Regions from separate parts of the Paenarthrobacter sp. NPDC089988 genome, predicted to be linked through region 2. Evidence: predicted binding sites of a transcription regulator. Region 2 holds the regulator's gene; each other region holds the start of a gene.
What was found. The regulator HrcA, encoded in region 2, represses chaperone genes, less so after heat shock. The targets are predictions, from matches to a motif close to TTNGCACTCGNNNNNNNCGAGTGCNAA.

Region 1 (4,178 bases), on a different contig from region 2:
CGCCGCCGGAAACGATGCCTTCTTCAAGGGCAGCACGCGTGGAGGAGACAGCATCCTCAATGCGGTGCTTCTTTTCCTTGAGCTCAACCTCGGTGGCTGCGCCAACCTTGATGACGCCGATTCCGCCGGCCAGTTTGGCCAGGCGCTCCTGGAGCTTCTCGCGGTCCCAGTCGGAATCCGTGCGGGTGAGCTCAGCGCGGAGCTGTGCAACGCGGTCAGCTACGTCCTGCTCGGTCCCGGCACCATCAACGATGGTGGTGTTGTCCTTGGTGACCGTGATGCGGCGTGCCGTACCCAGTACCTCGAGGCCAACGGTGTCCAGGCTCAGGCCGAGATCCGGGGAAACAACCTGTGCACCGGTGAGGGTGGCGATGTCCTGGAGCATGGCCTTGCGGCGGTCCCCGAAGCCCGGGGCCTTGACGGCCACAACGTTGAGCGTGCCGCGGATGCGGTTGACGATCAGCGTGGACAGGGCTTCGCCTTCGATGTCTTCGGCGATGATGAAGAGCGGCTTGGAAGCCTGGAGGGCCTTCTCCAGCAGCGGCAGGAAGTCCTGCAGCGAGGAGATCTTGCCCTGGTTGATCAGGATCAGCGCGTCTTCGAGGACTGCTTCCTGGCGCTCTGCGTCGGTGACGAAGTACGGGGAAAGGTAGCCCTTGTCGAACTGCATGCCCTCGGTGAGGACCAGCTCGGTCTGCGTGGTGGAGGACTCTTCGATGGTGATGACACCGTCCTTGCCCACCTTGCCGAAAGCCTCGGCCAGCAGTTCGCCAACCTCATCACTCTGTGCGGAGATCGCTGCGACGTTGGCAACCTGGGTGCCTTCGACTTCGCGGGCGTTCTCCAGCAGGCGGGCGGCGATGGCTTCCACGGAAACCTCGATGCCGCGCTTGATCTCGCCCGGAGCGGCGCCGGCTGCGACGTTGCGCAGGCCTTCCTTGACCAAGGCCTGCGCGAGCACGGTGGCCGTGGTGGTGCCGTCACCGGCAACATCGTTGGTCTTGGTGGCGACTTCCTTGGCCAGCTGTGCGCCAAGGTTCTCGTAGGGGTCGTCCAGCTCGACTTCGCGCGCGATGGTCACGCCGTCGTTGGTGATGGTGGGGGCGCCCCACTTCTTGTCCAGCACCACGTTGCGGCCACGGGGGCCGAGGGTCACCTTGACGGTGTTGGCGAGCTTGTCGATACCGGCCTCAAGCGACCGGCGGGCAGCGTCGTTAAACGCAAGCTGCTTTGCCATGGTTGTGTCCTTTCAGAACGGAAAACCCGCACCACTGGCGGCTGGAGAAAATTCCAACGATGCCTGCGGTGCGGGGTTCCAGGAAGTTACTTGACGACGATCGCGAGGACGTCGCGGGCGGACAGAACGAGGTACTCGCTGCCACCGGTCTTGACTTCGGTTCCACCGTACTTGGAGTAGATAACGACGTCGCCAACGGCTACGTCCACCGGTACGCGGTTGCCGTTGTCATCGAAGCGGCCGGGGCCGATTGCAACAACTTCGCCTTCCTGCGGCTTCTCCTGTGCGGAGTCCGGAATGACCAGGCCGGAAGCCGTGGTCTGCTCTGCTTCGAGCGGGCGAACAACAATACGATCCTCAAGAGGCTTAATCGAGACCGACACTCGGATCTCTCCTTTTCATGAGCTGATTCATGGACTAAGAACAAGGGTGCCGAGGCGTGCAACCGTCGTCGCGGTGCCGGTAGCTGCCTGGCGGTGGTGTTAGCACCCACCTAGGGAGAGTGCTAACCAAGACTCTATGTAAGGCGTTAGCACTCGGTCAAGGTGAGTGCCAGCATTTCGTCATGGGTGAACCCGGCTTACTGGTCCCTGAGGTCGTCCAGGTCGTAGTCCTCGTCGTCGCCGTCCACTGCCGTGGCCCCGCGGTTGAGGTAGAGAACAACACCCGCAGCAACGGCCACGACGCCGGAAACCACCAGGCCGATGATCCCGCCGGCGCGTACTCCGCTGTACAGCTCCCGGATGTCGCGGGCCTCGTCCGTAGCGTCATTGACACTCTTGCCCGTCACCGAATAGGCGGCAGCATTGAAGGAGTCCAACGCAAAAATCACAATGAGCAGGCCCGCGCAGATCACGGCAATCACGACGCCCGCAATCAAGGCGGGCCGCGCGTAGGCCGTAAGGGAACGACCGGCGGAATGTCCATCGGCTCCGGGACGGACGGGCTGGTTATTGTCCGGGTTGTCGGCGTGGGAGGGCTGCGGAGCTGCGGTGTCTTCCATGAAATCAACCCTATCGGGCTGATCGGTCCGGTCTCAGCCCCGGGCGCGAAACGTTAAGCTGGATGCCATGCCCAACGCTCCCCAGGAACACCTCGCGCCCTTGCTCACCACCGAAGGATGGGAACTGCTTGGCTCGCTGGGACCTTACCGGGAAGCCGACGTACTGGCCCTGAATGCGTCCCTGCGCAAGGCCGGGCACTCCCCCGAGCTTGTAGCCGCCGTCCTGACGCAATCGCGCTTGCGGACCAAGGCCGAGGCCAAATTCGGCGAGTTTGCCCACCAGATGCTGTTTACCCAGGCGGGCTTGGAACAGGCCACCCGACTCAATGTTGCAGCCCGGCACGCCGAGCGCTTCGTGAAGGCTGGGATCTCCCACGTGGCTGATCTGGGGTGCGGGCTGGGCGCCGATTCCTTGGCACTGGCATCCATGGACGTCAACGTCACTGCGGTGGAGATGGACGAGACCACAGCCGCCTGCGCCACCATCAACCTGATGCCGTTCCCGCACGCCACGGTGGTACATTCCGATGCCACCTCCGTGGACCTCTCCGGAGTGAACGGCGTGTGGCTCGATCCTGCCCGGCGAACTACCTCAACCTCTGGAACAAAGCGAATCTGGGACCCCGAGGCGTTCTCTCCCCCGCTCTCGTTCGTCGAGGGCCTGGCAGCAACCGGCCGCGCAGTGGGGGTCAAAATGGGCCCAGGCATGCCCCACGATTCCGTCCCGGCCGATTGCGAGGCGCAGTGGGTCTCCGTGGGTGGCGATGTCACCGAGGTAACCCTTTGGTTCAACGCCGTCGCCCGCCCCGGGGTTCGCCGCGCAGCGCTGGTGATCGGCGCCCAGGGCGCTGCCGAGATCACCAGCGGCGAGGATTTCGACGGCGGTCCGGAAGCCGCCGTCGGGCCCGTGGAAGGGTTCCTGTACGAACCGGACGGTGCAGTCATCAGGGCAGGGCTGGTGGCCGATGTTGCTGACCGACTCGGCGGACACCTGGTGGACGAACACATCGCCTACATCTGTGCACCCGAACTCCACGACACCCCCTTCGCCCGCGCCTACCGCGTGCTCGAGGTGATGCCCTACAGCGTCAAAGCCCTCAAGGCGTGGGTCAAGGCAAACGGCATCACCGTGCTGGACATCAAGAAACGCGGCACCGCGGTCACGCCCGAGGAACTCCGGAAACAGCTGCTGCCCGGTAAGCCCTCCGGGAAGGCGAAGACAGCCACGCTGGTGCTCACCAGGATCGGCGAAGAGCGGGTGGTTGTGGTGGTGGAGCCGGTTAGCGTTTAGCCGAGCATTGCCTCTGTCGCCGCGAAGCCACCAAACCCACCATGGCCAGCGCCGCGAAGACTTTCGAACACCGCCACGCACCCTGGGAGCGCCCTGAGAATTCACCAACCACACCTACGTCGTCTTCTTGGCGGCAGCCGGGTCTAGGGTGCATTCGCTGTGAACGTTTATGAATGACGTACCTTTCGACGGCGTGAAAATCAGGAGCATGCCTCGCGGGGCTACAGCATGAATCTCAATGCCGGTGGTGTTTCCACCCATGTTGTCGAAGACGTGTGTAATCCTGTAACCCTTCGATTTCCAATGGGCCTTCATGGCGTCCACGGCAGCCTGCGGATCCTCAACCGGGCCACCCTCTATCTGTGTCTGATAGGCCCTACCATCGTCCTTGCTATGAACCGAGCATGGCCCCGGGAAGAATCCTGCGGTGCGATTGGGATCCCAAATGGGCCAATCTGCGCCAGACTGCTGCACCGTGTCATCAATGGCATCCATGAAGTCCGTGAACACCTCCGCCGCGCTCCGCTGTCCTGGCCCCGGCTCGCCGCCCTGGCCACCACTAGTTGGGTTTGCAGCGCACCCTGACAAGCCCAAACCCACCACAGCCATCACTGCGAAGACCTTCGAACACCACCGCGCGGGCCAGG
Region 2 (4,178 bases):
GGCGGCAGGCCCGGCCGTCGATGACCTCAAGACATGGTGGCCCAACAGGGCCGTCACAGCACCCGCATCACTAAGGCGCGTCACTTCGCGCGGCGATATGCCACCCTCCGGTCCAACGATCAGCAGGACTTCCCGGGGCGCGTCGGGGCCGGCAACAGCCAGCTGGGCCGCGTCTTCCAGGACGGACCGTAATCCGTTCTTTGCATCCTCATGGAGGATGACGGCCACGTCTGCCCCAGCCACTGCCTTGGCCAGCGATACGGAGTCCACGATGGACCTGACCTCGGGGATCCAGGCGCGCCGGGCCTGCTTGGCAGCGGCCGTGACCACTGACTGCCACTTTGCATGGGCCTTGGCCGCACGGTCGCCCTTCCACCGCACGATGGAACGTTCCGCCTGCCAGGGAATGACAGCGTCGATGCCGAGTTCCGTGGCGGTCTCGATGGCGAGCTCGTCCCGGTCTCCCTTGGCCAGTGCCTGCACCAACACCAGCCGCACCCGCGGTTGTTCCTCGAAGACCACGTCCGTTGCCGTCACCGAAAGCGAGCCTTGGCCGGCGTCGGACACCTTGCCAGTGAGCCGGGCGCCCGACCCGTCCGCGAGATCCACGGATTCGCCGACGGCCAACCGCTTCACTGTCACGGCGTGGCGGGCTTCCGGACCCTCGAGGATGAACACGGATCCGGGCCCCAGGCCGTCCAGGCTCCCGGCAGGGGTGAAGAAGACGGGGTTGCTCACCGCTACAGGTTACCGAGCTTGTCCCGGAGCTTGGCGAACATGCCGCCACTGGCCACGAGCTTGCCTTCCGTGAACTGCTCACCGCGCAATTTCGCAAGCTGCCTCAGCAGGTCTTCCTGCGCGGCATCCAGCTTGACCGGCGTCTCAACATGCAAGTGCACCTTGAGGTCTCCCCGGCCGTAGCCACGAAGATGGGTAACCCCCAGCCCGCGCAGGGTAATGATTTCACCAGACTGCGTACCGGCCTTGACGTCGATTTCCTGGGCACCATCGAAGGTCTCCAGGGTCAGTTCCGTTCCCAGGGCGGCGGCCGTCATGGGCACGCTCAGGGTGGCGTGCAGGTCGTCGCCTTCGCGGATGTACGTGGAATCGCTGTTGACGCGGATCTCAACGTAGAGGTCGCCGGCGGGGCCGCCGGCAGGACCTGCCTCACCCTGGCCGGACAGCTGGATGCGCGTTCCCGTTGCCACGCCCGCCGGCACCTTGATGGTCAGCGAGCGGCGGCTGCGGATGCGGCCCTGGCCACTGCATTCGTTGCAGGGGTCCTTGATGATGGTGCCAAAGCCTTCGCAGGACCCACACGGGGCCGTGGTCATGACCTGGCCCAGGATGGAGCGCACTGCCCGCTGGACCTGGCCGCTGCCACCACAGATGTCGCAGCGTTCAGGGTGAGTACCGGGACGGCAGCAGCTGCCATCACAGGTGGGGCAGACAACCGCCGTATCGACTTCGAGCTTCTTGTTGACGCCGAAGACTGCGTCCTTGAGATCGATGCGGACGCTGATGAGGGCATCCTGGCCGCGCCGGACCCGTGAGGCAGGGCCTGCGTGTCCCCCGCCGCCACCGCCAAAGAAGGTATCGAAGATGTCCTGGAAGGCAAAGCCCTGCCCGGAGTACCCGCCACCGAAGCCGTTGTCGGTTCCATTCTCATTGCCGGTGGCGTCGTACACGCGGCGTTTCTGCGGGTCGGACAACACTTCGTAAGCGTGCGTCACGGCCTTGAACTGCTCAGCGACGTCCTCGCCCGGGTTCACGTCCGGGTGCAGTTTTCGCGCCAACTTGCGGTACGCCTTTTTGATCTCTTCTCCGGTGGCTTCCGGGGAGACTCCCAAAACGTCATAGTGGCTGCTCAAAGTCAGTATCTCTTCCTTGTTGTCCTGCGGTTCTTGCGTCGGTGGCTGGTGTCAGCCGCCGAGAATACGGGAAAGGTAACGGGCCACGGCGCGCACAGCGGCCATGGTGGTGGGATAGTCCATCCGGGTGGGCCCCAGGATGCCTACCTTGGCACCGGAGCCGTAACCCGTCGCGACCACTGAAGCCTCGGAGAGCCCGTCGTACGGGTTCTCCCGGCCGATGCTCACGGTGACCCCTCGCGGATCATCGCCCATGTCCGACAACAACCGAAGCATCACGACTTGTTCCTCAAGGGCCTCGAGTACCGGGCCGATGCTTAAGGGGAAGTCCACGTTGGAGCGGGCCAGGTTGGCCGTGCCCGCCATCAGGATGCGCTCTTCGCGGCTGGTATCGCTGAGGGACTGGAGTCCGGCGGCGAGGACCTGCGCCACCCCGCGAAGCTCCGGCCGGCACAGGGCCACAACAGAGGGCAGCACCTGCGGCAACAGCTCCAGCGGGGTGCCGGCAATGCTGCCCAGGAACCTTGCCCGCAGGGCCAGCAACGACTCGTTGGTGACCTCGGTTCCGGCATCGATGACTTTCTGTCCCACGCTGCCGGTGTCCGCGATCATGACCACCAGCACCTGCTTGGGTGCCAGCAGCACGAACTCCACATGCCGGACCAAGGCCCGCTTGGAGTGCGGGTACTGCACCACTGCCACCTGGTTGGTCAACTGCGACAGGAGCCGGACTGTCCGCTCCAGGATGTCGTCAAGATCGTCGGGGCCTTCAAGCAAGGAATGGATGGCCCGACGCTCGGCGGCCGAAAGCGGCTTCACCTGGGAGATCCGGTCCACGAACAACCTGTAGCCCTTGTCCGTGGGAATACGGCCCGCGCTGGTGTGCGGGGCGGCGATGAGGCCTTCCTCTTCAAGGACGGCCATGTCGTTCCTGATGGTGGCACTTGAAACGCCGAGGTGGTGCCTCTCCACCAGTGCCTTGGAGCCGACAGGTTCCCGTGAGTGCACGTAGTCCTCGACGATGGCACGCAACACTTCCAGCTTGCGTGGCTCACTCATGTGCAACACCTCCTGTCGACGCTCCGAATCCGGGCTGCCCAGCGTGGGATGGACCCGGATTGACCATGGCTTTTAGCACTCAACATGCCTAAGTGCTAACAAGTCTAGTATGGGCCACCCCGTTGCTAGCATTGAAAACGCCCGCGGATGACGTCCGGGGAGCCGGCTCCACCCGTTACCGGCCCATCAAACCCAGCGCGAAGAGGTATGAAGTCCTTGGCTTTCGACACTTGGGGTCCGCAGGACCTTTCCGCACCCGTCAAACAGAAGCTTCCCGAAGTGCCTGTCCAGCGCGGGATGGTCCTGGAAGACGTCCAATCCGGGTGGGTGGGCGAGGTCGTCCGGGTAGAGAAGTCCGGCGGAATGCACATCGTGTCGCTTGAGGACCGACGGGGCAAGACCCGGTCCTTCCAACTGGGGTTCGGTTTCCTTCTGGAAGGCCAGGCCATCCGCCTGCTCCCTCCGGCCGCAAGGCAGCCGGCCGGCGCTGTGCAGCCCGGCAGGACGGCGTCGGGCTCTGTCAAAGTCCAAGGCCAACGCGCACAAGTGGCAAAGGCAAGCCGGATCTGGGTGGAAGGCAAGCACGACGCCGAACTCGTGGAAAAGGTCTGGGGTGACGACCTCCGGGTGGAAGGCATCGTCGTGGAGCCGCTCCATGGCGTGGACGACCTCCGGTCCGCCATCGCCGCCTTTGGACCCGGTCCGCAGCGCAAGCTCGGTATCCTGGTTGACCACTTGGTGGCCGGTTCGAAGGAGTCCCGCATTGCCGCCCAGGCCATGCAGGTACCGGGAGCCGCGGGAAACGTATTGATCGTGGGACACCCCTACGTCGATGTGTGGCAGGCGATCCGCCCCAAGGTACTGGGCATCGAACAGTGGCCTGCCGTGCCTCGCGGCACGGACTGGAAGACGGGAATCCTGCGGGCCTTCGGCTGGCCGCACGAAACGGCGGAGGACATCGGGCTCGGCTGGCAGCGATTGCTCGGGGCAGTACGTACCTACGCGGACCTGGAAGCCTCCCTTCTGGGGCGCGTGGAGGAAGTCATCGACTTCCTGACCGCCCCCTGAGCCGGGACACCTGCCCGTTTCGGGGGCGGATGGTCCCTGCAGGGAGTCCGGACCCAGTATTCTGGGACAGCAACACCGCATTTTTACAGCAAAGGGAAGACACCGTGGCAGAGAACGCTCCAGAAGAACAGGGCAGGGCCGCAGGCCAGCCCCAGTACCATGGTGCACCTGCGAATGCAC
Region 3 (4,178 bases), on a different contig from region 2:
GGCCGAACCCCAGACGATCGAGGAAACCGTCAGCTGGCCAACGATGCGCGGTTCACGGAAGCCGGGGGTCGACTCGGCGATGATGAACGGCAAGGCGGTGGCTTGGCGCGCCTGCTGGTTCAGGGACGCCACCATCTGGCGGTAGCTTGGGAGGCTCCCACCCGGTGCGGGGTTGGACGCCTCCCAAGGAGCAAGCCATTCATTGTTCCGCGAGCGGACCTCGGACCATTCCCGCTTGTCCCGGTAACGGATGGGCCGGAGTACCAGGTCCCCGCTTTCCAGCGTCACCGGCCAGATCGCAGAGCCGTACATCCGGTGTTACTGGGGAAGGCTAGCCGTGAAGTCCGGCAGCCACTCGCGGAGCTCGGGACCCAGATCTTCGCGTTCGCAGGCCAACTCGATGCAGGCCTTCAAGTAGCTCAGCTTGTCTCCGGTGTCGTAGCGGCGGCCACGGAAGACCACGCCGAAGACGCCGTAGCCTTCGCCCTCGCCGCGGGCCAGGACCTCGAGAGCGTCGGTCAGCTGGATTTCTCCGCCGCGGCCCGGAGCTGTCTTCTCCAGGACATCGAAGACGGCCGGGTGCAGCACGTAGCGGCCGATCACGGCAAGGTTGGAAGGGGCCTCATCGACGGAAGGCTTCTCCACCAACTGCTTGATGCGGACGTACCCTTCCTCGCCGTTCTCCTCGACGTCGGCGCAACCATAGGCGCTGATCTTGGATGGTTCCACTTCGATGAGGGCCACCACGGATCCGCCGGTCTTCTGCTGCACGGCGATCATTTCGCTGAGGAGATCGTCCTTGGGATCGATCAGGTCGTCGCCGAGCAGGACGGCGAAAGGTTCGTGGCCTACGTGCTGCTTTGCGCGGAGGACAGCGTGGCCCAGGCCGTTCGGGTCGCCTTGGCGCACATAGTGGATGTCACCAAGGTTGGTGGCGGACTGGATGGCTTCGAGCTTGGACGTGTCACCTTTCTCCGCCAGGGTGGCCTCAAGCGCAGGAACACGGTCAAAGTGGTCCTCCAAGGCGCGCTTGCTGCGGCCGGTAATCATCAGGACGTCATGCAGTCCTACTTTCACGGCTTCTTCGACCACATACTGGATGGCTGGCTTGTCAACCACGGGCAGCATTTCCTTCGGCATCGCCTTCGTGGCGGGGAGGAACCTGGTACCAAGACCCGCTGCGGGGATGACGGCCTTACGGACAGCATTGTTATGGTGAGTCACCGGACTAATGTAACGGACGGAACACATCAAAAGGTAAACCCCCGCCGTGCCGGGACACACAAATTGTCAGTGAATCAGCTGGCTGGGGCATTGGCGCCCCACCCGGCAACGCACCGACGGAACGGACAATCATGGCATCGAAGGAAGAAATACGCGCCGCCCGCAGGCTGCACCGTCGCACGCTGACACCTGAGCAGATAGCAATCGCTGGCGACGCCCTCGCGGCGCACGGAACGGCGTGGGCCAAAGAGGTTTCAGGCGGCGCCCCCGGCACCTTCACCGTGTACCTCGGCGTGGCTTTCGAGCCACCCACCCTTCCCCTGATCGAGGCCCTGCACCGGGACGGCCACCGGATCCTGCTTCCGGTGTGCGAGCCTGACCGTCAACTGAGCTGGGTGATCTGGACCCCTGAGACAGTCTTCGTCCGTTCGGAATACGCACCGATCGACGAACCGGAGGGCGAACGGCACGGCGCGGATGCCGCCTCGCACGCCGACGGCATCTTCATGCCTGCCACGGCCGTTGACGAAGACGGCAACCGGATCGGCCAGGGCGGTGGCTACTACGACCGCTTCCTGCAAGGCCTCGACGCCTCGGGCCGGCAGCCCCGCACCATCGCGGTGACATACGACGACGATGTGTTGCCTTCCGGTGCCATCCCGGCCGAGCCTTTTGACCAGCCCGTCCCGGAGGTCCTCACGCCGTCGGGAATTGTGCGGCTAGGCAGGTAGTTATGGTGGCGTACGGCCGGGCAACTTCAGGCTGGCGGTCGTACAGCCGGATGATAGAATTGGCACTCAGGCCCTGCGACTGCTAAGGCGGATATACCTCCGCCGGAGGCTGCACAGGACCTGACGTTTGTCCTGAGGAGGAATTCAGTGCCCACATACGCATACGCCTGCAAAGACTGTGACCATGCCTTTGACATCGTCCAGTCGTTTTCGGACAGCTCCCTGACGGAGTGCCCGCAATGCCAGGGCGCCCTGCGCAAGAAGTTCAACAGCGTCGGCGTTGTCTTCAAGGGCTCCGGCTTCTACCGCACGGATTCCCGCGACTCCAAGGGCAGCAGCACCGTTTCTGCTGCGCCTTCGGCTGCACCGGCAGCCGCGCCGGCTGCCACGCCGGCGCCCGCCGCTGCCGCGAGCTAGCCTCACTTATCCACATAAGGCTGCGGGCCGCTGTCGGGCAGTCGGCGACGGTGGTTAGCGTGGCGTCATGCCACACTCACCCTCCTCTCCTCGCTTTGCCCGAACGCGCCATGCACGTGGCGGAGTCCGCACGCGCTACACGTCCCGGCGTCCGTCAGTGCCTGCACCTGACAGCCGTCCCCGGCTGCTGTTTCTTTCCCGCCTTGCCCGCCACCGGCGGCTGCTTGTAGTCCTTCTGCTGTGCGTGGCGGCCGGCATCACCGTCCAGCAGCTCACGCCCGCCCCTGAGCACCGCATCAGCATTGTGGTGGCCGCCCGGGACCTGCCCGCAGGGACAAGTCTCAGCCAAGGTGACTTCATCAGCATGGGCGTCCCACAGGACATGGCAATTTCGGGGGCCATAGGCGACCCCGCGTCGCTGGCCGGACGCCAGTTGACTTCGCCCCTGGCCAAGGGACAAATACCTACCGAGGCGAATCTCCTGGGACCAGGCCTTCTCACAGGGGCCCCCGCAGGATCCGCAGCAGTTCCCCTGCGCATGGCCGATCCCTCGTCCATTCAGTTGCTCTCCCCCGGACAACTCGTCAACGTGGTGCTGACCCCTGCAGACTCCTATGACGGATCCCGCCAGAACCAAACTCTCGCTGGACCTGTCCCCGTGCTTTGGACGTCGGGCAAAGGCGGGAAGGCCGGGCCCTGGCTGGGAACAAGCGATACGGACGGCCTGGTTGTGGTGGCGGCAGACCCTCAACAAGCAGAAAAGCTTGCCGGCGCATCCACGCACGGCAAGCTCTTCTTCGTGCTCATCAATACCTCTTGATCAGCGTCCGGGATCAGCCCCAGTGCGGTGGCCGCTGCTCCTTCAGCCACTGATCGTGGTCGTAGCCGGACTCGTCGCCCCACCGGCGTGGGTCGTCCTCCGAGGCCTTGTTGGGCAGGATTCCCGTGGAGGCGGACTTCACAGCCGCGGACTTCGAGTCTTCGTCCTCCGCGCCCTTTTCGGACTCCGCCACGTCATTCGACTCGTTCGCCTCACGGGCCTCGTTGGCCTCACCGGAGTCCTGATCGACGGAGGCGGTTTCTTCGGAACCGTTCGCCGGGGCTTCCTGGCCCGGTTCCTCGGGCTGCCCGTCCTTCGTCCTTGCAGGCTCCACGGCAGGTTCCTGAGTGCTCACTGATTCTTCTTTCACGACTTCCAGTTCCGGGTTTTCCGCGCGGTCCCGGGACCCCACCGCGGAAGGGCGCGGCACGAAGGCCTGTGCGCTGCCCACTTCTAATTGTTCTACGTCCATGTCCAGGAAACCATGGTGCGGGACGGGGGTAGCTTGTGGCACGTGGTTCTCGAGGCCCAGGTAAGAGCCAATGCGGTCAGCGCAGGAGGACGGGTCAGTGAAAACCTCGATGGTCCACAGGGACATGTACCGCCAGCCCATCCGCTCCAGCAGTTGGGGGCGCAACCTGCTGCGTTCCCGGACGCTCATCCGCCGGTAGCGCTCGGTACCGTCGGATTCGATGGCTACCGGGGTGGGGACCTCGGCACCTTCCCGGCCAATCGTGTGCACCGGGTCGGCGGCGGCGGCGATGTCCAGCACCCCGTCATAGAGGTGCCACACCCGCGCTCCCCGCGCCCGCAGACGGTCACCAAGATCGGCCACCAACGGATCCTCGCCGAGAGCCTGTTCGCTGGCCACGGCGCGGGATGCTGGTGTGCCGAGGTTGCTGTTCCCGGAGAGCTCCCGGTCCAGCAACTCATAGAAGTCCACGGCCCCGTGCGACAAGCGGTCCAGGTCCAGGTCTTCAGGACGG

Region 1: groES (co-chaperone GroES) is a predicted target of HrcA. The motif match lies at 1,767-1,793, and genes of this name have one in related genera.
Region 3: ACIPV6_RS04090 (FmdB family zinc ribbon protein) is a predicted target of HrcA. The motif match lies at 2,015-2,041, and genes of this name have one in related genera.

What each region holds. Positions count from the first base shown of each region.
Region 1 is NZ_JBIVGD010000002.1:152,956-157,133, reverse strand. It holds gene groL (chaperonin GroEL) at 1-1,237, opposite strand, end outside; gene groES (co-chaperone GroES) at 1,324-1,620, opposite strand; gene ACIPV6_RS03985 (hypothetical protein) at 1,818-2,240, opposite strand; gene ACIPV6_RS03980 (SAM-dependent methyltransferase) at 2,308-3,531, shown strand; gene ACIPV6_RS03975 (hypothetical protein) at 3,646-4,026, opposite strand.
Region 2 is NZ_JBIVGD010000001.1:385,562-389,739, reverse strand. It holds gene ACIPV6_RS01850 (16S rRNA (uracil(1498)-N(3))-methyltransferase) at 1-738, opposite strand, end outside; gene dnaJ (molecular chaperone DnaJ) at 741-1,871, opposite strand; gene hrcA (heat-inducible transcriptional repressor HrcA) at 1,923-2,930, opposite strand; gene ACIPV6_RS01835 (DUF3097 domain-containing protein) at 3,147-3,998, shown strand; gene ACIPV6_RS01830 (DUF4870 domain-containing protein) at 4,103-4,178, shown strand, end outside.
Region 3 is NZ_JBIVGD010000002.1:182,245-186,422, reverse strand. It holds gene ACIPV6_RS04105 (GNAT family N-acetyltransferase) at 1-312, opposite strand, end outside; gene galU (UTP--glucose-1-phosphate uridylyltransferase GalU) at 319-1,251, opposite strand; gene ACIPV6_RS04095 (5-formyltetrahydrofolate cyclo-ligase) at 1,356-1,955, shown strand; gene ACIPV6_RS04090 (FmdB family zinc ribbon protein) at 2,103-2,372, shown strand; gene ACIPV6_RS04085 (Flp pilus assembly protein CpaB) at 2,440-3,192, shown strand; gene ACIPV6_RS04080 (AAA family ATPase) at 3,206-4,178, opposite strand, start outside.